3 regions of the Rossellomorea sp. FS2 genome follow, and region 2 is predicted to be linked to each of the others. Evidence: riboswitches for the same ligand, from Rfam matches in the RefSeq annotation. Region 2 holds a riboswitch; each other region holds the start of a gene.
What was found. A riboswitch is a leader RNA that binds a small molecule or an ion and turns the genes downstream of it on or off. The one in region 2 is predicted to bind S-adenosylmethionine.
Positions count from the first base shown of each region.

Region 1: it holds a riboswitch for S-adenosylmethionine, as region 2 does, so the genes downstream of both, ACNA6I_RS21450 (5-methyltetrahydropteroyltriglutamate--homocysteine S-methyltransferase) here and ACNA6I_RS18545 (methionine ABC transporter ATP-binding protein) in region 2, are expected to answer to the same signal.
Region 3: it holds a riboswitch for S-adenosylmethionine, as region 2 does, so the genes downstream of both, ACNA6I_RS20795 (sugar ABC transporter substrate-binding protein) here and ACNA6I_RS18545 (methionine ABC transporter ATP-binding protein) in region 2, are expected to answer to the same signal.

Region 1 covers NZ_JBLRVS010000007.1:413,339-421,355, forward strand. Annotated here, with positions in the region: gene ACNA6I_RS21445 (EamA family transporter) at 1-495, opposite strand, end outside; gene ACNA6I_RS21450 (5-methyltetrahydropteroyltriglutamate--homocysteine S-methyltransferase) at 536-1,660, opposite strand; SAM riboswitch class I at 1,734-1,843, opposite strand; gene ACNA6I_RS21455 (6-phospho-beta-glucosidase) at 1,925-3,379, opposite strand; gene ACNA6I_RS21460 (beta-glucoside-specific PTS transporter subunit IIABC) at 3,376-5,247, opposite strand; gene licT (BglG family transcription antiterminator LicT) at 5,368-6,234, opposite strand; gene ACNA6I_RS21470 (hypothetical protein) at 6,563-7,480, shown strand; gene ACNA6I_RS21475 (tripartite tricarboxylate transporter permease) at 7,526-8,017, opposite strand, start outside.
Region 2 covers NZ_JBLRVS010000005.1:421,025-429,041, forward strand. Annotated here, with positions in the region: gene ACNA6I_RS18510 (acyl-CoA dehydrogenase family protein) at 1-1,268, shown strand, start outside; gene ACNA6I_RS18515 (arsenate reductase family protein) at 1,626-1,982, shown strand; gene gcvH (glycine cleavage system protein GcvH) at 2,078-2,461, shown strand; gene ACNA6I_RS18525 (YusG family protein) at 2,550-2,783, shown strand; gene ACNA6I_RS18530 (toprim domain-containing protein) at 2,919-3,278, shown strand; gene ACNA6I_RS18535 (thioredoxin family protein) at 3,281-3,592, shown strand; gene ACNA6I_RS18540 (hypothetical protein) at 3,832-4,185, shown strand; SAM riboswitch class I at 4,283-4,389, shown strand; gene ACNA6I_RS18545 (methionine ABC transporter ATP-binding protein) at 4,541-5,551, shown strand; gene ACNA6I_RS18550 (methionine ABC transporter permease) at 5,548-6,216, shown strand; gene ACNA6I_RS18555 (MetQ/NlpA family ABC transporter substrate-binding protein) at 6,232-7,059, shown strand; gene ACNA6I_RS18560 (carboxymuconolactone decarboxylase family protein) at 7,134-7,499, shown strand; gene ACNA6I_RS18565 (hypothetical protein) at 7,741-7,917, shown strand.
Region 3 covers NZ_JBLRVS010000007.1:286,051-294,067, forward strand. Annotated here, with positions in the region: gene ACNA6I_RS20785 (ABC transporter permease) at 1-190, opposite strand, end outside; gene ACNA6I_RS20790 (sugar ABC transporter ATP-binding protein) at 207-1,712, opposite strand; gene ACNA6I_RS20795 (sugar ABC transporter substrate-binding protein) at 1,744-2,817, opposite strand; SAM riboswitch class I at 2,917-3,023, opposite strand; gene ACNA6I_RS20800 (hypothetical protein) at 3,415-3,561, opposite strand; gene ACNA6I_RS20805 (CTP synthase) at 3,818-5,422, opposite strand; gene rpoE (DNA-directed RNA polymerase subunit delta) at 5,793-6,359, opposite strand; gene icmF (fused isobutyryl-CoA mutase/GTPase IcmF) at 6,661-8,017, opposite strand, start outside.

The DNA.
Region 1 (8,017 bases), on a different contig from region 2:
TCCGCTGATCATGGTGTACCCGGCAAATGAAGCCCCCGCCCCCAGTGCGAGGAGGATGCCGCGCGGGTCGGCAACGACCGATCCTCTATTCGTGAACAGAAGGATGCAGCCTGCGATGGCCAGGGCGGTGGAGGCCCACCAGGAAGCTTGGGGGACATTCCTTTTTATTCCCCATTCAAGGAGTCCTGCTATGACCGGGGCGCTTCCGATGGCGATCACGGTCCCGATCGCAATCCCCGTCATGCTGACTGCCGAGAAAAAGAAAGGCTGATAGAGTGCCATACAAAGAGCGGCCGCCACGGTTCCTTTCAAGGGCCACCCTCTCCAATGTATTTTTCCCAAGGATAATAGAAGGAGGAACAAGCCTCCTATGGCCAGGCGCACCGCTCCGATGGCAATCGGATGGACGCCTTCAGGAGCCAATGCCTGCACCGTCCCCGTTGTTCCCCACAGCATGGCTGCCAGGAGGATAAACAGAGCATACTGTATCCGCAATGAAACCCTCTCCTAATTGATTACTGGCTGAATGGGAACCTCATTCCCACACCCGATCGGCAATGGCGATCACGTGTTGCAGCTTCTTCCATTGTTCTGCTTCGGTCAGCAGATTTCCTTCTTCGGTTGAAGCGAATCCACATTGGGGACTGAGACAGAGCTGGTTGATGTCCACATAGCGTGCAGCTTCCTGTATCCGTGCCTCGATGTCTTCCGTCGCCTCGAGATCTCCATGCTTGGACGTAACAAGACCGAGGACGATCTGGAGATTCGGATTCTTCACATAGCGTAGCGGTTCGAAGCCTCCGGAACGCTCATCATCGAACTCCAGGAATAGCCCGTCGAGGTCGAGCCCGCCGAAAATGGTTTCGGCAGCCGCTTCATATCCGCCTTCAGCTGCCCATGTCGATTTGAAATTCCCCCTGCAAATATGCATGGTCACGACAAGGTCCTCTGGGCGATCCTTCACAGCCTCATTGATGGTACGGGCGAAGGATTCCCTGAGTTCGTCGGGTTCGCGGCCAAATGCCTTGATCTGCTCATGTCCCTGTTTCGAGAAGAATACCGACCATGCCGTATCGTCGAGCTGCAGATAGCGGCAGCCTGCATCGTAGAAAGCACGGATCGCCTTTTTGTAGGCTTCGGCTACATCCCGATGGAATGCCTCCAAGTCATCTCCGTATACGTCCGTTTCAATTTTCCCCCTGAAGAAAAGCATATTTGGACTCGGAATCGTCATCTTGGCAGTGTGATCGCCTGCAATGCCATGAAGGAATTCATAGTCTTTCAGCATCGGATGATCCGTGAAGTCCACTTTTCCCGTCACTTTGATGCCACGTGCCTTGGTCGTCGTGTTATGGAACTTGATCCCCTGGTCCGATTCATATCCTTCGACGCCATCGAGACCTTCAAGGAAGTCGAAGTGCCACCACGCCCTCCTGAATTCACCATCGGTCACGACTTGGAGGCCGATTTCCTTTTGCTTGTCGACGATGCGGATGATTTCTTCATCCTCGATTCGTCGGAGTTCAGCTGCGGATAGCTCTCCATTCCCTCTCCGTTCGCGTGCTTCCTTGATCCGCTCCGACCTCAGCAGGCTGCCCACCTGATCTGCCCGGAACGGGGCTTTTATTGCTTTCTTACCTTTTGTCTGTACGTGTGTCATCTGAATCCTCTCCCTTTTTTCATATAAAAAGGCCCTTCCCGGTAAAAGGAAGAGCCTTATGATTCTCGTCTCTTCCTCATCTCCGAACGAATCTCGTTCAAGGATTTAGCACCATTCTGTTCAAGTTTGAACAGCGGTTGCCGGGTTTCACAGGGCCAGTCCCTCCACCACTCTTAATAAGGAATATCGCTATTTAATTTTCTCAATATAATAATTATTCAGGATTTAGCTCCTGTTGTCAATGGGATGAGGGAAATTAACCGCTCAACTTTTGACGGTTTCGTTCTCCAATGACGCTCCATTCGTCTCGATCACCTGTCTGTACCAGTCGAAGCTGGCCTTCTTAGAACGGTTGAGGGTGCCATTGCCTTCGTTGTCTTTGTCCACATGGATATAGCCATAACGTTTTTTCATTTCGCCGCTTGAGGCGCTGACGATATCGATCGGTCCCCAGCATGTGTAGCCCAGCAGTTGGACTCCGTCCTTGATTGCTTCGTTCAGCTCGCGGAGATGGGCTGAGAGATAATCGATTCGATAGGCATCGTTGATTTCCCCATCTGCGCCGGGCTCGTCGATGGCTCCGAGGCCGTTTTCCACGACGAATAATGGTTTTTGATAGCGATCATACAATTGATTGGCCGTAATCCGGATCCCTTTTGGATCGATCGTCCATCCCCATTCCGATGTTTTCAAATGAGGATTTTTGACCGAAGGGAACACATTGCCTGCCGTCATCTTCCCGAGGATTTCGGGATCACGGCTGATCGTGCGGCTGGAGTAATAGCTGAATCCGATGTAATCCACCGTATGAGCCTTGAGGATGTCTTCATCTCCTTCTTCCATCTGGAGATCCCACTCCTGCTCCCGGAAGAAGCGCTTCGCATAGCCCGGATACGCTCCACGGGACTGAACGTCGATGAAGAAGTAGGATTCGCGATTACGTTCGATTCCCGCCCAGATATCTTCCGGATTACAGGAGTACGGATACGTGACACCTGCGGCCAGCATGCACCCGATCTGTGCCTCCGGATCGATCTCATGGAGTGCCTTCACGGCAAGGGCACTAGCGACAAGCTGATGATGAGCAGCCTGATAGAGGACCTGATCCCGGTTTTCACCTTCTTTGAACACGATTCCTGCCCCAAGGAAAGGCAGATGGAAAAGCATATTGATTTCATTGAACGTCATCCAATATTTCACGGTTCCTTTAAAACGATTGAAAAGAGTGCGGGCATACGTTTCGTAGAATTCGACGAGATCACGGCCCTTCCAGCTTCCGAACGTTTCAATCAGATGGACAGGTACATCGAAATGGGCGATGGTTACAACGGGTTCGATTCCGTTCGCTCTGAGCTCTGCGAAGAGGTTTTCATAGAATGTCAATCCTTCTTCATTCGGCTCAGCGTCGTTCCCGTTCGGGAAGATCCTTGCCCAAGATACAGACACCCGAAGGCATGTAAAGCCCATCTCGGCAAACAGCTTGATATCTTCTTTGTAGCGATGATAAAAATCAATGGCTTCATGTGACGGGTAGTAAAGGTCATCTTGAAGTTCCAGGTGTGGGATATTCCCTTTCATATAGGAGAATCTCTCTTCACCGCGTGGAAGGAGGTCGACGTTGGTCAACCCCTTCCCGCCTTCGCGGTATCCTCCTTCTGCTTGGTTTGCTGCAATGGCCCCTCCCCAAAGGAAGGATTTTGGAAATGTAGTCGTTGTCATGACACTCGCTCCTTTTCTTTCATATAAGATAGCAGGCGTGCTCCTGCTTTGATGTCCCCCGGTTCTTCTGAGAGGACGTCCATGAATTCATTCGTATTGGTCACGACGATCGGCGTGGACAGGTCATACCCGGCTTCCTGGATCGCCTTCACATCGAATTCCACAAGGAGCTGACCCGCTTCGACGCGGTCCCCCTGGGCGATATGTGCGGTGAAATGCTCACCATTCAGCTGGACGGTGTTGAGACCCACATGGACGAGGATCTCTGCTCCATCGTCTCCTACAATCCCGACGGCGTGCTTCGATGGGAACAAGGTGCCAATCACACCCGTGACCGGAGAGTACAGCTTGCCTTCTGTCGGAAGGATGGCGACTCCTTTTCCAAGGGCTTCTGTAGAGAAGGCGGCATCTTTGACGTCAGACAGGGGCATCACGATGCCTGTCAGCGGGCTGACGGCGCCGATAGTGGAAGATGGCGTGACGTGTTGATCAGTAGAAACTTCCTGGTCCGTCCCTTCTTCCACGGGATCCTTAAAGCCGACAATATACGTAAGGGCAATGGACAAGATAAAGGATACAGAGATCCCGATGATCAAGCCGATGAAGCCTTCGCCATAGAAGATCGGGAGGGTCAATAATCCCGGAGGGCCCGTAGCGATGGCGGCGCTTTGGGAATAGCCGACGATGGCTCCCCCGACACCTGCACTGATCGTGGCCATGATGAATGGCTTTTTCAGCGGCAGGGTGACACCGTATACGATTGGTTCCGTGATCCCGAATAGACCGGTGATCGCAGTCGAACCAGAGAGGGCCTTAAGTTTTTTGTTCTTCGTCTTCAGCATGACGCCAAGGGCTGCCCCTGCTTGTGCAAAGATAGCCGGAGCGGTTACAGGCTTGACGTTATCATAGCCTTGTACGGTGATATTGTTGATGAAAATCGGAATGATCCCCCAGTGAACACCGAAGATGACAAGTACCTGCCAGGACATGGCGACAATGGCACCGGCAATGATCGGGCTCAGTGAGAATACATAGAGGATGCCTGCTGCAATTCCATTCCCCACATACACACCGAACGGTCCAAAGGCGAGAAGCGTCAACGGCAGGATCGTAACCAACAAGACAAATGGCGTAATGAATGTACGCACGGACTGATGGATCCTGCGGTTAAGGAATCGCTCGAAATACCCCATGACGAGGACCGCCAGGATGATCGGGATGACAGTTGATGAGTATTTCATCATCACGACAGGGATGCCGAAGAACGTGGTTTCAACGTTCCCGTTGGCCAGTTCAATGATGGACGGATAGATCAACGCCCCGGCAATCGTAGCGGCAATGAATGGGTTCGCATCAAATTTCCTCGCGGCTGTAAACGCTAACAACACAGGCAAGAAGTAAAATAGGCTGTCCGCTGCAGCATATAGAATGATATACGTCGTATTATCCGGAGTCATCACCCCGGTGCTCGTCAAAATCTGAAGGACCCCCTTCAGAACACCTGCGCCGGCCATGATGCCAAGAAGCGGTGTGAAGATCCCGGCAATGATATCGATGACTCTGCCGACTGCAGATCCTTTATCCCCTTCTCCGTCCGTCTGTTTTGAAGACGTATCCGATAGGAGGGATGTTTGTTTCCCGATCTCACGGTAGACGTGGGAGACGTCATTTCCGATGACTACTTGGAATTGACCGCCGCTTTCCATGACGGTGACTACACCATCAAGTGCCATGATGGCCTTTTTGTCTGCTTTTTCACGCTGATTCAGTTTGAACCTGAGCCTTGTGGCACAATGCACGAGCGAGGCGACATTTTGTTCCCCGCCGATATGACGGATGATCAGTTCTGCTGTTTTTGCGAAATCCATTGTGAAAACCTCCTTTATTTAAAAGCATTGATTTTTTAAAAAGAAAAACCTAGACAACGGCAAAGAAAAAACAATGTTTTTCCCTTGCTGTCACCTAGGTTTAGCCTGCTTGACCAGTAACTATCCTCTTGGACTATGCTGCATCGCATGACGTGATGTCACGCGATGGATATGAAGTGTGAGGTATATGCGTTCGTCTTTTGATAATACCCAGTGGAGCTCCTTCTGGATGTAGACGGCAATCTTCCCTGAGCACTCGAATGCCTGTGGATATTGACGCTCGACCTGCTGATAGAAAAAGTCGTCATTCTGCTCCTCGACGATCTGCTCCTTTTTCATGAGCCTCCATGCAAAGAAGCGGAGATGGGTGAGAAAGCGCTCGTAATTCATGGATTCTTCATCGAGTGTCACATTGAAGTGATACTTCACTATGGTCAAGATATCGTTGACCGTCGTCACGACTTTGGAGATGGATTCAAGTCCTTCACCGGACACTTGACTGTTCACAAGGTGCATGGCAATGGACGCAGCCTCATTCTCATCCATCATGATCCCTGTCTCTTCCTCGATGATCGTCAGTGCCTCAAGTGCGGTTTGGTATTCTTTCCGGTAGTACTTCTTGATCTCCCATGCGAGAGCATTCTGAAGCTTGATTCCTTGCTTGTAGCGGGTGATGGCAAAGCTCAAATGGTCGGTCAAGGCGACATACAGATAGTCATCCAGCTTGACCCCGAGCTTCATCGCAGCCATCGTCATGATTTTCTCAGAGAGTACGAGATACTTCTCCGACACGTCTGCCAAAAGCTCTGCAAGTTTGGCAGATACGCCTTCTCCCTCAAGTACGAAGGTCTTCTCCACCAGTCCGGTATCCACCTGATCGCCCGGCCGCTTCTTGAAGGCCAGTCCCCGTCCCATGACCACCAGTTCTTTCCCTTGATCGTCGTGGGTCAGGACCACATTATTATTGATGACTTTACTAATCTCCATATCTCTTCGCCCCGTCCATCCATATTCCCTGAAACAAAAATAACCCAAATCTGCCCACACGTCACCTCAAAAGGTAACCAGCAAATTTAGGTTTTGCCTGCCCGAAGCAGTAACAATCCTGTTTTATATCGTTAGTTGTAAACGGTTACTTTATTTTGCCACAGGTCTTTAAGGATGTCAATCCTTTTTACTAGTTTTATATATCCCACCTCTTCCACAGAGCGTTTTCTTTTTGGGAATCTGGGTATAAAAGGAAAGATGTTGGTTTTTTACACTATATTCCATATTAACAGGGTCCTGGAGGATCAAGAACACAGGAGGGAATTCGATGGTAAAGAAATGGATGGTGATCCTGGTGGCATGCGTGTTGCTGACCGCCTGCGGATTGGGTGAAAAGAAAGAGACAGCTTCAAAGACTGAAGCTGCATCCGATGAAAAAAAGGCAAATGTTTCAGAAGCGGAGAAGGCTACAAATGAAAAGGAAACAAGCGCTTCAACAGCGGAGACGGATGAGCCGGAGCAAGAGCAGCCGCTGAAAACCTTCGACGAGCTGACACCGGAAGAGTTGAAGATCCCGACAGTCCCTATGGAATCCCCATACGGAGAGGATGGAAATTTCAAACATGTGCATACCGATAAGGAGCTTGCCCGGGACTTCACGGATGAGAACAATATGATCCGATTCGACCTGGATGAGGATCCCATACGCATCATGCGTACGGGTAATATAGATAATGTGATGAACTTCAGCGATACCTTCATTGATCTTTCCGAAAATCTTTCCTATAAGCTCCAGGATCCAGAAGAGATTGAAATCGCCTATCAGCTTTTTATCGACCATCCTCCCGTTCAGCTTCAAGGAAAGGAAGGGATCGAATACAGATCATGGGAGGAAGCAACCAATATGGAACGTGGCATCATCCAGATGACCATCCTGCTATCGGTTCCCATGAACTATCTCCAGTATGCCATCGAACAGGATGAGTACGATACGGAACAATTCAAGACGGCTCAGGCAGAGTTCAAGCGAATCGGTGATCCGATGGTGCTTTTCCCGTCTCCCCAGACGCCACTGGATTATGAGTTATACGAAAGTATACGTACGGTCCATGCCCTGTGGGGAAAACTGGGACTCTATCAAAAGCCCGAGCAGGATAAAGAAGAATTCAAGGCCCTCTACGATCAAACAAGGCAGGAAGTGAATAACCTGTTCGCACGGGTGAACTATACGCTATCCGAAGAGTGACGCAAACACAGAAAAGAGCCCCATTAGGAAAGGGCTCTATTTTCGTTACATATTCACAGTCGTATCTTCCTTTTGCCGCCTCACTCGCTGACGCCAAGCCGGAACGATAAGCGCCAGGATGGCAATAACAAAGAGGGATACAGCCAGCGGACTTGTATAGAAGATGCTCCAGTTCCCGCCGGATATGGTCAAGGATTGCCTCAGTGCCTGTTCCATCATGCCTCCGAGGATGAAGGCCAGGATGAAGGGGGCAGCAGGGAAGGCAAAGATCCTCATCAGATATCCGATGATCCCGAAGATCACCAGTAAATAAAGATCAAATGTACTGAAGCTGACGGCATATACCCCGACCAAGCTGGAAATGATTACGAGAGCAATCAGCAGCGGACGCGGTACAGAAAGGATCTTTACAAAGTATGGGATCAGCGGGAGGTTAAGAATCAACAAGAATACATTCCCAACATACATACTCGCAATGACTCCCCAGAAGATCGTCGGATTTTCCGTCATGAGAAGGGGGCCCGGCTGGACGCCGAG
Region 2 (8,017 bases):
CTCATTACGTATTGAACGGAGAGAAACAGTGGATTACAAACTCAGCGTTTGCCGATGTCTTCATCGTATACGCCAAGATCGATGGGGAGCAATTCTCTGCCTTCATCGTAGAGAAAGATTTCCCTGGCGTATCCACTGGGCCGGAAGAGAAGAAGATGGGAATCAAGAGTTCCTCCACCCGTACGCTGATCCTAGAAGATGCAGAAGTACCGGTTGAAAACCTTCTTGGTCAGGCGGGGAAAGGGCACATCATCGCATTCAACATCCTCAACATCGGCCGTTACAAGCTTGGGGTGGGGGCAGTCGGAGCGAGCAAGCGTGCGCTTGAAGTAACGGTTGCCTATACGAATCAGCGTCAGCAGTTCAAGACGCCAATCTCCTCTTTCAACCTGACAAAAGAAAAGCTTTCAACGATGGCATCCAAGCTATATGCCGCAGAAAGCTCCGTCTACCGTACGGTCGGTCTCTTCGAGGACCGGATGAGCAAGCTCTCTGATGAAGAAGTCAAAAACGGGTCTGAAGTGGCCAAATCCATTGCGGAATATGCGATCGAATGCTCACTCAATAAATTCTTCGGTACGGAAGTGCTGGACTACATCGTGGATGAAGGCGTCCAGCTTCACGGTGGTTACGGGTTCATGCAGGAATATGAAATCGAGCGACTCTACAGGGATTCCCGCATCAACCGGATCTTTGAGGGGACGAACGAGATCAATCGCCTCCTTGTACCAGGCACCTATTTGCGAAAAGCCATGAAAGGCGAACTTCCACTCCTTCAAAAAGCACAGGCCCTGCAGGAAGAATTGATGATGCTTATGCCTGAAGAAGTGGGCGACGAGCCTCTGGCACAAGAAAAGTATCTTGTACGCAATGCGAAAAAGATCGGCCTGATGCTTGCGGGACTTGCAGCACAAAAATTCGGTAAGGACCTGGAGAAAGAGCAGGAGGTCCTTGTGAATATCGCCGACATCGTCTCAGAAGCATATGCAATGGAATCCGTGGTACTGAGAACCGAAAAAGCAATTGCATCGGCCGGTTTGGAGAAAGCCAAGCAGAAGCATCTTTACACGCAGATCTTCTGTCAGGAGGCTTTCAATAAAATCGAGCAACATGCAAAAGAAACGTTGGTGGCGACGGAATCAGGGGACACGCTCCGCATCATGCTGTCGGCCTTGAAAAAATTCACCCGCCACACGCCGGTCAACGTCATCGCCCTCAAACGCGATGCATCCGTGAAACTGATCGACGCCGAAAAATATATCGTGTAAGGAGAAGAGGGCTGCCTGTATGCAGCCCCTTTTTCATGGGGGCATAAAGAGCGTGAGAATCGGGAGAAATCTCGGTATGCAGAACAGAATGTCACTTCATGCAGAGCATGTTCAACCATCACCACCCCATTTCGCCCCAATGTGATAACTGCGGGAGAGCGGGAGAGACACTTTAGGCGGGAACGTGTGCAGGTTGCGCAATAACAGGATAGCTGAGGAAGAAAAATCTCTCATTAAATGTAACAGACCATAATGGCCGGTCATTTCTCTACAACATTCGACAGCCGGTATTGTTCGCCAAGGACAAAAACGGATATAATGAAGAGGAAAGCACTCAAACGAAAGGTGGTGAAAAAAATGGCAATCACATTCTATTCCTACCCTAAATGCGGGACATGCCGCAAGGCGAAAAAATGGCTTGAACAAGAAGATGTTGACTTCAACGAAATACATATTGTCGAGGAGCCACCGTCTAAGGAAACGCTGAAAGAACTTTATGAAAAAAGCGGACTGCCCCTGAAAAAATTCTTCAATACAAGCGGCATGAAATACAGGGAATTAGGCTTGAAAGACAAGGTAAATACCGCCTCAGACGACGAACTCCTCGAACTACTGGCTTCAGATGGGATGCTGATCAAGCGCCCCCTCACGACCAATGGTCAAAAGGTGACCCTCGGCTTCAAGGAAGAAACGTTTGAAGATGCTTGGAAGTAATGGAAGCAACAGAATATTTGTGCAAGACTTCCTTGCTTTTCTCTTAAAGAATGTGTCAATATTAGTTTGTATAACTAGCATGTGGAGGGATAAAGATGAGCACACCGAAAGAACTGCGTTATTCAGAAGAACATGAATGGGTAAAGTCCGAAGGCGGTAACGTCCGAATCGGAATCACAGCATTCGCACAATCAGAACTTGGTGACATCGTCTTTGTCGAGCTGCCGGAAGTCGGCGATGAAGTCAAAGCGAACGAGCCTTTCGGAAGCGTTGAATCGGTCAAGACCGTTTCTGAACTTTACGCTCCTGTATCAGGAAAAGTGGTCGAAGTGAACGAAGACCTGTCTGACAGCCCTGAATTCGTCAACGAATCTCCATACGAGAAAGCATGGATGGTTGTTGTGGAACCTTCAGACGCTGGTGAAGTGGACAAACTGATGACATCTGAAGAATACGATAAAATGATCAACGAAGGCTAAAACAGGAACACCTTGGGATAAATTCTCAAGGTGTTTTTTTATCCGGAGGGGCAAGATAAATTCAACCTTTAAGGAAAGGATGATGGTCATGCTTACACCCAAACAGGCCGATGTGACCGATCGTGTCATTGGAAAAGTGAAGGATGGCTCCATTGAGCTGTTCCTCGATAACCAGTCAATCGGGAAAGTCCCCCTTTCGTTGGAGGGGATCAGCATGCAGCCGAATTTCGAGGCGAAAGAAAACAAAATCTACCAGAGCTATACCTCATCAGAAGGGCATGATGCCCGCTATACGGATTGCGATGAAGGTGGATGGTGTTAGAATGACATCGGGGGATCACCCCCGGTGTTCTTTTGGATCAAATCCTTTGCAAAATCCCACTGACATGAGAAAATAGAGATAATAAGTGGATCCATCAAATCTTTTACTACTTCACTGAAAGTCAAGGTGATTGTCATGGAAGTCGTGGATGAAAAAGTTCTGATCGTAGAAGGGACATCCGACAAACGAAAGGTTAAAGATATCATCAGTGAGCCCGTAGAAATCATCTGTACCAATGGTACGATCAGTCTGACCAAAATGGACGAACTAATCGATTCATTATTCGACAGGGATGTATACATCTTGGTGGATGCCGATGAAGCCGGTGAGAAACTCCGCAAGCAATTCAAGCGGGAGTTCCCCGAAGCGGGTCACCTGTATATCGACAGGATGTACAAGGAAGTGGCGGCTGCCCCGGAATATCACCTCGCTTCCGTCTTGATCGGAGCCAACATTGATGTCCACAAACAATATCTTGGAAAAAGGATGAATTAGCTTTGAAAGAGTTGAACAGCCAGGAAGCGCTGCACACGATACGGGAGAATGAAAGACTGCTTGCGCTCTATCTGTACACCCCCATGTGCGGCACCTGCCAGGTTGCAGGTAGGATGATTGATATTGTAGAGAAACTGCCTCAACCATTCGTTTTTGCAAAGGCAAATCTGAATTACCTGGCAGGATTTGCAACAGAGCATGCGGTCGAAAGCGTTCCTTGCCTCCTGCTATTCAAAGATGGAGTCGAGGTGGAACGGATCTATGCGTTTCAATCTGTACCGTTTTTGTATGAAGCTTTGAATAAGGTAGCATAAAGGGCCGAAAAGGCCTTTTTTTGTTCGAATGGTAATAGAAACTGAAAGATTCTCACGGAAACTACTGCGACTTTTCTACATACCGGGACATATTTCTCGGGAAATGAAGCGAACCCGCCAACTTATTGTCTGTTGGGCCCTTCCTTCGACAGTGCGTCCACAATCTGTCGAGAAAGTACAGGAGGATAAACTATCCAATAGTGGAATTAGTTAAGTATCCGAGATACTGGAGGGGTTGCATGAGAGAGTATTTAGAGAAAGTCGTAGATCAATGCGAGACCAGGTATCACTTACAATTGTTATTTCCAGACACCCCGTTCGTCCTACATTTCCAATGCGGCACTAGCGGCCACAGTCTGTCCATTTCTAATAAGGGCTGCAACGTACTTCCCGATCCTCACCCAGATCCCAACCTGACGATAACGGCTGGAGATGTCCGGCGGTTGATTGCTTTACTTGAAGGGAATGAACGATTGACTTCCCTTGTCGATAAAAAGGAAATCGAAGTCCGTGGAGGTTACCGGCATCTGTTGTTTGCTGAATCGGTGCTTTGGTTGACCCGATTTCACATGGTCGAACCAGTGAGCGTATAATGTGCAAAAAAGAATTGACACCTTGTTTATTCGGTGATAGTATCTGTTTAGTAACAAATTTCTGAGTATTTAGTATGAATAATTGAATAACGTTTATCTCTTATTTAGAGTGGTGGAGGGAAGTGCCCGATGAAACCCGGCAACCGTCAATTAAAATTGAAATGGTGCCAATTCACTCGAAGCGAAGGCTTCGACAGATGAGGGAAAGTCAACTATTGAAATAGTATGCCTTTCTGTTTATCGCAGGGAGGCATTTTTGTTTTTCAAATGAGGTTGGATGTTTTAACAATAATGACGTATTTGGATATAATTCCTAGTAAACAGGTGGTTTTACTGATGACGAGGTGGATACAACATGATTACGATTTCTGATGTAAAAAAAATCTTTCAAACCAAAAATGGTACGGTGTCAGCTGTCGATGGGGTGGATATGACCATCAAGGATGGGGAAATCTTCGGTGTCATCGGGTACAGCGGTGCAGGAAAGAGCACGTTGATCCGGATGCTGAATGGGCTCGAGCTACCCACTGATGGATCTGTGGATGTGAACGGTCAAGTGATATCAAAGGCGAAGGGACGTAAACTCCGTGAAGCCCGGCAGTCCATGGGGATGATCTTTCAACATTTCAATCTCCTTTGGTCCCGTACGGTACTTGAAAACATCCAGTTCCCACTCGAGATAGCCGGAGTGCCAAGAGGAGAACGGATCAGGAAGGCGAATGAACTTCTCCATCTGGTAGGACTTGAAGGCAGGGGGGATGCCTATCCGGCGCAACTCAGTGGAGGTCAGAAGCAGCGCGTCGGGATTGCAAGGGCACTTGCGAATGATCCGAAGGTGCTCCTATGTGATGAAGCTACGTCCGCACTGGATCCCCAAACCACGGACAGCATCCTGGATCTTCTTGTTGATATCAATGAGCGTCTTGGGCTCACCATCGTCCTCATCACCCACGAAATGCACGTCATCCGTAAAATCTGTCACAGGGTGGCGGTCATGGAAGCGGGAAAAGTGGTCGAAGAGGGGGATGTCCTAGAGGTATTCCGTAATCCGCGTCAGGAAGTGACGAAGCGCTTCGTGAAAGAGGTCGCACAGCAGCAGGAGTCGGATGACATCCTCGATCAGTATCCGGATGGGAAAGTGTTGAAGCTTACATTCGTTGGAAGCGGTACGGATCAGCCTCTCATCACCTCACTGATCCGAAGGTTCGATCTTGAGGTGAACATCCTTCAGGGCCAGATTTCGCAAACTCAAAAAGGAGCATTCGGCACGCTGTTCATCCATCTGAAGGGTGAACGTGAAATCCTCGATCAGGCGGTCGCCTTCGCTGAAGAACAATCGGTGAAAGTGGAGGTGATGGAGCGATGATCGAGAAAATCTTTCCGAACGTCGATTGGGAAAAGATGTGGGAAGCCACTCTTGAGACCCTGTATATGACTGGTATGTCGGTGATCGTAACATTTGTCCTCGGGCTCGCACTAGGGATTTTATTGTTCCTCACATCAAAAGGGAACATCTGGGAAAATAAGGTGGCCTATTCCATCACCAACGCTGTGGTCAATGTCTTCCGGTCGATCCCCTTCATCATCCTGATCGTCCTGTTGATCCCCTTCACCAAAGTGTTGATTGGTACGATCCGAGGGGCGAACGCAGCGTTGCCTGCTTTGATCATCGGGGCTGCCCCGTTCTATGCCCGCATGGTCGAGATCGCCCTGCGCGAAGTCAATAAGGGGGTCATCGAGGCGGCAAAAGCGATGGGAGCAAAAACGAGCACCATCATCATGAAGGTCCTTCTTCCTGAATCCATGCCTGCCCTCATCTCCGGAATCACAGTGACGGCCATCGCATTAGTCGGTTACACCGCAATGGCGGGCGTCATCGGTGCAGGGGGACTGGGAAACCTTGCTTTCCTGGACGGATTCCAGCGCAGCAGGACCGATGTCACCCTGGCGGCGACCATCTTGATCCTGGTTCTTGTATTCATCATTCAGCTTGTCGGTGATTATTTCACCAATAAAATAGATAAACGATAAAAGGAGAGAAATCAGATGAAAAAATGGTTAGTGGGCACGATTGCAGCAGCAAGTATTGTAGGATTGGCAGCATGCGGAACCAGCGGGAGCAACGGTAGCTCAGGCGATTCAAAGGAACTCGTGGTCGGAGCATCTAACGTCCCTCATGCTGAGATTCTGGAAGAAGCAAAACCGATCCTTGAAAAAGAAGGGATCGACCTGAAGATCGAGACGTATCAGGATTACGTACTTCCGAATAAAGATCTGGACAGCGGGGACCTGGATGCGAACTACTTCCAGCACATTCCTTACCTTGAGGGGCAAAAGAAAGAACACGGATATGATTTCGTCAGTGCCGGCGGAATTCACATTGAACCGATGGCTGTCTACTCGAAGAAGCATAAATCCCTTAAAGATATCCCGGAAGGCGGAACCATTCTATTCAGTAACTCCGTGGCAGAACACGGAAGGATCCTTACCCTGCTTGAAGCAAACGGGCTGATCAAACTGAAGGATGGAATCGATAAAACCCAAGCAACACTGGATGATATCGCCGAAAATCCTAAAAAGCTGAAATTTGACTACGAATATGAGCCGGCGCTTCTTACTCAGCTTTACAATAACGAGGAAGGCGATGCCGTCGTCATCAACTCCAACTATGCCATCGATAGCGGACTGGATCCGGTCAAGGATTCCATTGCCATCGAAGACAAGGATTCACCGTATGTGAACATCATTGCAGTCAAAAAAGGTGATGAAAACAAAAAAGAGATCAAGGAGCTTGTCAAGGTGCTCCAGTCTGATGAGATCCAGGACTTCATCAATAAAGAGTGGAAAGGGTCCGTCGTTCCGGTCAAAGAATAAATACCAAACATAATCTTTTTGCAATAAGCTCATACTATTTTCGATCACTCGAATTAGAATGGAGCTGAAAGTGAATGCAGGTAGAGCCTAGAAATACAACGGAAGCGGCCCTGCTCGATTACAAGACGGGGCTCGGGATCTTCACTGAAAAAATGCCGGAGCTGGCGCAACAATACAATGCTTTCACGGAGCATTGTTTCCGTGAAGGAGTACTATCGAAGAAAGAGAAGCAGCTGATCGCCCTTGGCATCAGTTTGTATTCTCAAGATGAGTACTGCATCATCTACCATACAAAGGGCTGTCTCGATCAAGGGTGTACGGAAGAAGAAATCCTTGAAGCCGTGGGTGTGACCGCTGCATTCGGCGGCGGTGCAGCCATGAGCCAGGCTGTCACGCTTGTACAACAATCCATGCACGATCTCAATGAACTGAAGCATTAAACGGAAAGGAGGGTCTTCGGACTCTCTTTTTTCGCTTTTCAAAGAGGATGAACTCCTTTCAGGAGGATACAGGCGGAAACGTGTAAGAAAGTCTGACAATTTAGTGCAGAACAGGAGTGAAGGATGATTTTCTCAAAAAATCACCCCACACACGTTTTGGCAAAAGAATGGCAGGGTAGTATCCTTAATGAGTAACACAAAAACCTGAAAGGAATGATTCACTATCGACTCTCTTGACAGTATGTCGTACACAAGCGAAATGGAAAAGGCCATGCATGGAGCCCACGGAGTAGGGTACGAGGTGTACAAACGAAAGCATGAAGTTCGGATGCAAGTAGAGAAGCAGAGAGAGAAGGATTATAGGGAAAGCCGCAGGATGATTGCTGCACTCGATCGAAAAGTGCATGCTAATATATAGAAGAATGACGGAGGAGCCGGTGATGGATGAATCACTGGTTTTTCTTATGTATAGAGGTTTAAATGGTCATCCATCCGTGATAAGGTAGGGGATGTGGGAA
Region 3 (8,017 bases), on a different contig from region 2:
CGGTAATGACGGTTGACAGAGAAACCGTGGAACCGACGGACAAGTCGAACCCGTCGACGGCCAGCGTAAAGGTCACGCCAATTGCAACCAGGGTAACAATGGAAATCGACCTGAGGATATCCGAGATGTTTCCATATGTGAAAAACACCGGATTATACAAACTGAAAAAAATCAAAATGATGACCATCATGGCGATGGCCCCGTATTTAAACAAATAGTCGAGCGTCTTCACGTGTGTCCTTCCCTCCTGAAGCGTAGTACAAAATCGTCTCCTGGGTTGCTTCTTCCCTGGTCAATTCCTTCACGACCTCCCCGTCGTACATGACCAGGATGCGATCAGAAATCGCCATGATCTCCTGCAGTTCACAGGAGAAGTACAGGATCCCCTTCCCTTTTTCCGCAAGGGACTGGATCAAGTGGAAAATCTCTTTTTTTGCCCCAACGTCCACCCCTTTGGTGGGCTCATCGAACAATAACAGGGATGCATCCATGGTGAGCCACTTCCCGATGGCCACCTTTTGTTGATTACCCCCGCTCAAATAGTGGGCATGCAGGCTGTCACTGGACGCCTTGATGCCAAGGGATGCAATGACTTCCCGTGACATCTCCCTTTCCTTTTCCTTATTGATCCATAGGTTCTTTGAAATGGATCGTAAAGCCGGGAAGCTCAGATTCTTCCGGATGGACTCATGGACGAACAAGCCCTCCTTCCTCCGTTCTTCCGGTACCAGCGCAAGACCGTTACGGACCGCATCCACAGGGCTGGAGTGGCCGATCTCTTTTCCCTTCAGCTTGAATCGGCCTTTGGCTGGCACGGCCCCGAAGAGCGACTTGGCAAGTTCGGTCTTGCCTGCGCCGACAAGCCCGGCCACGCCTACGATCTCCCCTTCACGTACGGTGAGCGATATATCCTTCAGCAACGCACCATCCGAGACACCACTTGCCTCGAATAATACGTCACCGGTCACCGACTGATTCCGGTTGAACTCCTCTTTGTATGTCCCCCCGATCATCGCTTCGACGATGGCCCTCGGCGTGACTTCCTGCGTTTCGTACGTTCCCACCGTGCCTCCGTCCTTCATGACCGTGATGCGGTCGGAGATCTGGAAGACTTCCGGCAGCCGGTGGGAAATGAAGATGATGGCAACGCCAGACGCCTTCAACTCTTCAATGACACGGAACAGTTTTTCTGTTTCCGTAGAGCTGAGGGGGGCAGTGGGCTCATCCAATATCAGGACCTTGGCATCCCTCAGGAGGCACCTCGTCAATAAAATCATCTGTTTATCCGCAAGACTGAGCCTGCCCACCGGTTCCTGCAAAGGGATCGATTCATGCTTGATCCGCTTCAACCCTTCCCCCGCCTTTTTCTCCATCGCTTTCTTCCGGATGAAGAAGGATCCTCCCGGGGAAAAATCGTCCAACAGGATATTTTCCATGGCACTCAACCCGGCTATGAGCGCCGTGTCGACTTCCTGATACACACAGTGGATCCCATGGTCCTTTGCTTCCTTAGGCGTGCGGCATGTCACCTTCTCACCGTTCAGGCGGATCTCCCCTTCATCCTGCTCATACGCGCCGGACAGGATTTTCATCAGGGTACTTTTCCCTGCACCGTTTGCCCCCAAGAGCGCATGCACTTCTCCTGCCCTTACTTCAAAAGAAGCCTCCTTCAGTGCCTGCACCCCGGCAAACGCTTTGTTCATCTTCACCATTTCCACTACAGCAGACACATCGTCCACTCCTTTACGATTCAAATGATGCCTCGAGCTTCTTCAACTCGTTGGAATACCCTTGTTCGCTCGCCCCCCAGCCGTCGATATGCTCACTCAATTGATCGGTGGTGATCGTTTCTTCCGGAAGCTGCTCTTTCTCGACGAAGACCGGTTCAAGCTTCACCGTTTGAGGCGTTTCCTCCCCGTCAAGCTTTTGGTAAAGGAAGCGGACCTGCACGCGGCCGATATCCTTCGGGTCCACTGCTGCGGACGCCACCCATGGGCTTCCTTCTTTCTGGATGATCTGGAGATCTTCGTCGCTCATATCGATTCCGTACACCTTGATCTCGTTTCTCCCTGCCGCTTCGATGGCACGGACGGCCCCTTTGGCGAATTCATCCCACGCGGCCCATACCGCATCGATTTCTCCTTTCGGATACTGCTTCAGGATCGCTTCCATCTGTGCCTGGGTATCCAGGGCCGTGTTGTTGGTCGCCGCTCCGAATGCAGCCACTTCTTTGATATCCGGGTTCTCTTTCAGGAACTCCTGATACGCGACTTGACGCCTTTCCATCGGAGCGAATCCTGCCACCCAGATTTTCACGATATTCCCCTTGCCTCCAAGCTCATCAGAGAGTTTGGAAAGGGTCTGTTCCGCCATCTGCTGATCCCCCTGTTCAAGGACGGTCACACCATCCGATTCCACATCGGCATCAAACACGACGACCGGTATCTTGGCCTCTTTTGCTTTTTCCACTCCTGATTGCAACGCTTCCTTCGTGCCGTGGTCAATGAGGATCCCATCAAACTTCTGGTTGATGGCCGCATCCAGATTCGAAGACATTTTGGCCAAGTCCCCTTCAGAAGTGAATACCTGTACTTCCCCGCCGAATTTCTTCACCTGCTCTTTTACTCCTTCAATATACTGGGCCGAGAACGTCCCCAGGTTGATCTGCATGATCAAGGCAATCTTCTTCCCTGCCAGCGGGTGCTCGGACGTCCCCTGCTTTTCTTCCCCTTTGGATTCTGACGATACGTTCGGCTGACAGGCAGCCAGTGTGATGAGTAGTGTCGCAAATAAGAGTACTGATAAAACCTTTTTCATTCTCTCTTCTCCTTCCGGGATCTTCCCGCCTCATTTTTTCTCTACAAAAATAAAAACCTCTTTTCCTGAGGAAAAGAGGTGTATGTACGGATGAACGCACTCTTATCACTCAGGAATCACATCCTGCAGGTCTTAGCACCTTTCCGTGTATACGGTAGGTTGCCGGGCATCATCGGGCCAGTCCCTCTGCCAACTCTTTATAAGAGAAAACTATGAAATTTTGATTACATATTGGATATCTTAACGAGGTGAGTGAATATTGTCAATATTCTTTTTGGAATTCTATAAGTTTAAAGCCTAATCGTTCTCTCCTTCAAAAAGCAATGAACAGGAACGGGGGGCGTTCCCTTTCGCTGCAGGGACTTGATTTCCACGGGGAGGCAGTCGAGACACTTCCGCTTCCGTCCACTTTGTGGTGACTATTACGTATGAATAAACCACTGAAAGGGTGGTTAGATGGTCCACGGGGTTTTCTAAGTTAGCATTCAGCTATTCTATGGTGAGTGGTGCGGCACGTTGGATGGAGTGAACGATGGGTTATTTCAAGAAAAGGAGGGGCGATTTTTGCCGACTGGATCAAAAATGGGTGTAGCGGGGCTATGATGGGGCTCTTTCATCCCTTAATTTGTAGAAAATCCAATCATTTTTCACCATTCCCATCCCTTTTACCTCTCCACCAACCCATTTATTACCGACTTTTTCATTTTTATTTTCAACTTCTGGAGTTTTTCTACCGACTTTCAACTTTTTATTACCAACTTCCGCTTTTTTATCGAAATCTACTGACAACTTTGACGGGTTATTTTCAACTTGGAAGCTTTATGATCAACTACCAACTTTTATAATCGACTTCCGACCCTTATTACCAACTTCCCCCTGCCCCTACTCCATCCCTTCCCCACCACCCTTCTCTTCCAAAGCAAAAGAAGATGTGATCCTTTTAAACGTGTCAATTCACAAAAAAACCGCCGGCATAAGCCGGCGGCGTTCATGATCGTGATCAGTTTTCTCCGTAAGCAAGCGTCGCTTCGATGAAATCTCTGAAGAGAGGCTGCGGACGTGTCGGGCGGGATGTGAATTCCGGGTGGAACTGGGAAGCGACGAACCATGGGTGGTCGCTAAGCTCGATGACTTCCACAAGACGTCCGTCCGGGCTTGTTCCTGAGAAGACAAATCCTGCTTTCTCCATTTGCTCACGGTAGTGATTGTTGAATTCGAAACGGTGGCGATGGCGCTCATACACCACTTCTCCATCATAGGCTGCATAGGCTTTTGAGCCTTCAGTCAGCTTACAAGGGTAAAGTCCGAGGCGGAGTGTCCCACCAAGGTCTTCAATATCCTTTTGCTCAGGCAGAAGGTCGATGATCGGATGCGGTGTATCAGGATTCAATTCTGCAGAATGTGCGCCTTCCAGTCCAAGGACGTTACGTGCATATTCTACGGAAGCAAGCTGCATGCCAAGGCAGATTCCAAGGAACGGAACTTTGTTCTCACGTGCATACTGGGTTGCCACGATCTTCCCTTCGACACCGCGGTCGCCGAATCCTCCAGGGACAAGGATCCCATCGGCATCAGCCAGTTGTTCTTGAACGTTCTCTTTATTGATGAGCTCTGAGTTCAACCATTTCACTTGGATGTCGCTGTCGAAATGGTACCCGGCATGGCGGAGTGCTTCCACAACGGAAATGTACGCATCTTGAAGCTCTACATATTTACCGACAAGGGCGATCGTCGTTTTGCGCGATAGGTTGCGGACGCGTTCAACGAGCTCTGTCCATTCGGTCATATCAGGCTCATGGCATTCAAGCTTAAGGTGCTGACACGTGAGTTCATCGAGCTTTTGCTCCTGTAGGGATAGTGGGATGGAGTATAGGGTGTCGGCATCTGTTGCTTCGATGACCGCATGCTTGTCGATGTCACAGAACAGGGCGATCTTGTCCTTCATGTCTTGAGTCATCGGCATTTCTGCACGGACAACGATGACATTCGGCTGGATTCCCAGGCTGCGAAGTTCTTTCACGCTGTGTTGCGTCGGTTTTGTTTTCATTTCACCCGCTGCTTTGATGTAAGGAACAAGCGTACAGTGGATGTACATGACGTTGTCGCGACCCACATCACTCTTGATTTGACGGATGGCTTCAAGGAATGGAAGGGATTCGATATCCCCAACCGTTCCGCCGATTTCCGTGATGACGACATCGGAGTTCGTTTCACGGCCGGCACGGTATACGCGCTCTTTGATTTCATTCGTGATGTGAGGGATGACTTGAACCGTCCCCCCAAGATAATCGCCTCGACGCTCTTTTTTCAGGACCGCAGAGTAGATTTTCCCTGTTGTCACAGAGCTGTATTTTGTCAGGTTGATGTCGACGAAGCGCTCATAGTGACCAAGGTCAAGGTCCGTCTCGGCGCCATCATCGGTTACGAATACTTCCCCGTGCTGATACGGGCTCATCGTTCCCGGATCCACGTTGATGTATGGATCGAATTTTTGGATCGTGACGCTGATGCCACGATTTTTCAACAATCTGCCAAGGGACGCTGCTGTGATCCCTTTCCCTAGTGACGACACTACGCCGCCTGTTACGAAAATATACTTAGTCATGTATATGTCCCCCTTCAAGAATATAGTTTGTTCAAAAAAAGTAGAGGGTGTCTCTTATGTACGCACGCCATGGGTTTATCATGTTCAAAGTACGGGAAGTCCATTCTTTGAATTATTCCATGGCATCATCGTTAAAAAGACAGCCTCTTTTTTTCGTTATACATGAGATTATAAGGGGTGAGGCGAAATCCGCCCCGATACGCCCGTCTTCCGGGATCATTCCCGGAAAAAAATAAAAAACGCCCCGCTTACAAATCGTAAGGGGAGCGTTGATATACTCGATCAGTCCTCTTTTGAGGAGCCCAAATAAAATACTACCTTCCTCAAAGGAAGAAGTCAAGCATAGAATTCAGGACATGGGATGGAGAGATTACTTGTTCTCCTCTTCCTCGTCTTCTTCGAGATCTTCTTCATCTTCATCATCTTCATCAAACTCATCGATATCCAGATCTTCTTCTTCTTCCAGATCTTCCACGTCGTCCGCATCTTCTTCATCCAGATCGTCATCGTCTGTAAGATCGTCTTCTTCTGTATCATCAAGGTCGTCGAAATCAAGGTCTTCATCTTCAAGATCATCGAATTCGTCCAGATCAAGATCGTCTTCATCGGTTTTCTTCGCTTTTTTCTTTTTGGCAGATGATTTCATCGTAGGAACGGTTTCTTCCTCGATTTGATCGACTGGATACCACTCCCTGAGTCCCCAACGATTATCACCAAGGGCCAGGAACTGACCGTCGATGTTGAGGTCCGTATAGAACTGGGCAAGTCTTGATTTCACTTCTTCTTTTGACGCACCTGTCAGACTAGTGATTTCATCAAGGATTTCCTGGAAACCAAGGGCCTGCTTTCTTTCTTTCAAGATGGCGTGGGCAAGCTCGATAAATGCTGTTTGACGCAATTCTTCTTTGGATAATTGCTTTAGACTCAATGTACGCACTTCCTTTCTCTATTTAAACAATCTACTAGGTAGAATAAAAAAGGGCAAAAATTGTCCATTATCAGGTTTAGACCATATTCACCATTATAAACAAATTACAAGTCTTTATGCTAGAATTATCTAGATTTTACCGAACATTTTCTTCGGAAGGTCAGGGCTGTCAGCTTCATGACCGATTCATGGGAATACGCTCATCTTATAGTTTCTAAAGAAAGATGGCAAGCACTCATCCCCCAAAGGATAAAAAAACCGAACTCTGCGCCCGGGTGAGATGGGCGCAGCCGTTCGGATGCATACGTTTTTACATATTTCGGCGGTATTGCCCGCCGACTTCATAAAGGGCTCTTGTAATTTGACCGAGGCTCGCCACTTTGACCGTCTCCATCAGCTCTTCGAAAATATTCCCGCCTTCAACGGCAGACATCTTCAAGCGCTTGAGCGCTTCTTCCGTCTTGTCGCCATGGCCCTGCTGGAACGCTTTGAGATTGCGAATCTGGGTTTCTTTCTCTTCCTTGGTTGCACGGGCAAGTTCCATCCCGTCCACATCCTCTTCAGAAGGAGGATTCGGATTGAGATACGTGTTCACTCCGACGATCGGAAGCTCACCGGAATGCTTCTTCATTTCATAGAACATGGACTCTTCCTGGATCTTACCGCGCTGATACTGGGTTTCCATGGCTCCTAGGACGCCCCCGCGATCATTGATGCGGTCGAACTCTGCGAGCACCATTTCCTCGACCAGATCCGTCAGCTCCTCCACGATGAAGGCTCCCTGAAGTGGATTTTCATTCTTCGAGAGACCGTGCTCCTTCGTGATGATCATCTGGATCGCCATGGCCCGGCGGACCGATTCCTCCGTAGGCGTCGTGATGGCTTCATCATACGCGTTGGTATGAAGGGAGTTACAGTTATCCTGAAGGGCCATGAGCGCCTGTAAGGTCGTGCGGATATCATTGAAGTCGATCTCCTGTGCGTGAAGCGACCTTCCTGACGTCTGAATGTGATACTTCAGCTTCTGGCTGCGCTCGTTCGCTCCGTATTTATCCCTCATGACCGTCGACCAGATCCGTCTTGCCACACGGCCGATGACCGTATACTCAGGATCCAATCCGTTGGAGAAGAAGAAGGAAAGATTCGGTGCAAATGCATTGATATCCATTCCCCTGCTGAGGTAGTACTCGACATACGTGAATCCATTGGCGAGGGTGAAGGCAAGCTGCGAAATCGGATTCGCTCCCGCTTCGGCGATATGATAGCCGGAGATGGAAACAGAATAATAGTTCCTCACCTTATGATCGATGAAGTACTGCTGGATATCCCCCATCATCCTGAGGGCGAACTCCGTGGAGAAGATACATGTATTCTGCCCCTGGTCCTCCTTCAGGATATCCGCCTGGACGGTGCCGCGTACGACACTCAAGGTCTCTTCCCGGACGTTTGCATACTCCTCGACGGTGAGGATGCGCCCAAGCTCTTCTTCTTTGATCTTGATCTGCTGATCGATGGCTGTATTCATGTACATGGCAAGGATGATCGGTGCCGGACCGTTGATTGTCATGGAGACCGATGTGGACGGGGCACAAAGATCGAATCCTGCATACAGCTTCTTCATATCTTCAAGGGTACAGATGCTGACGCCGCTCTCCCCTACTTTCCCG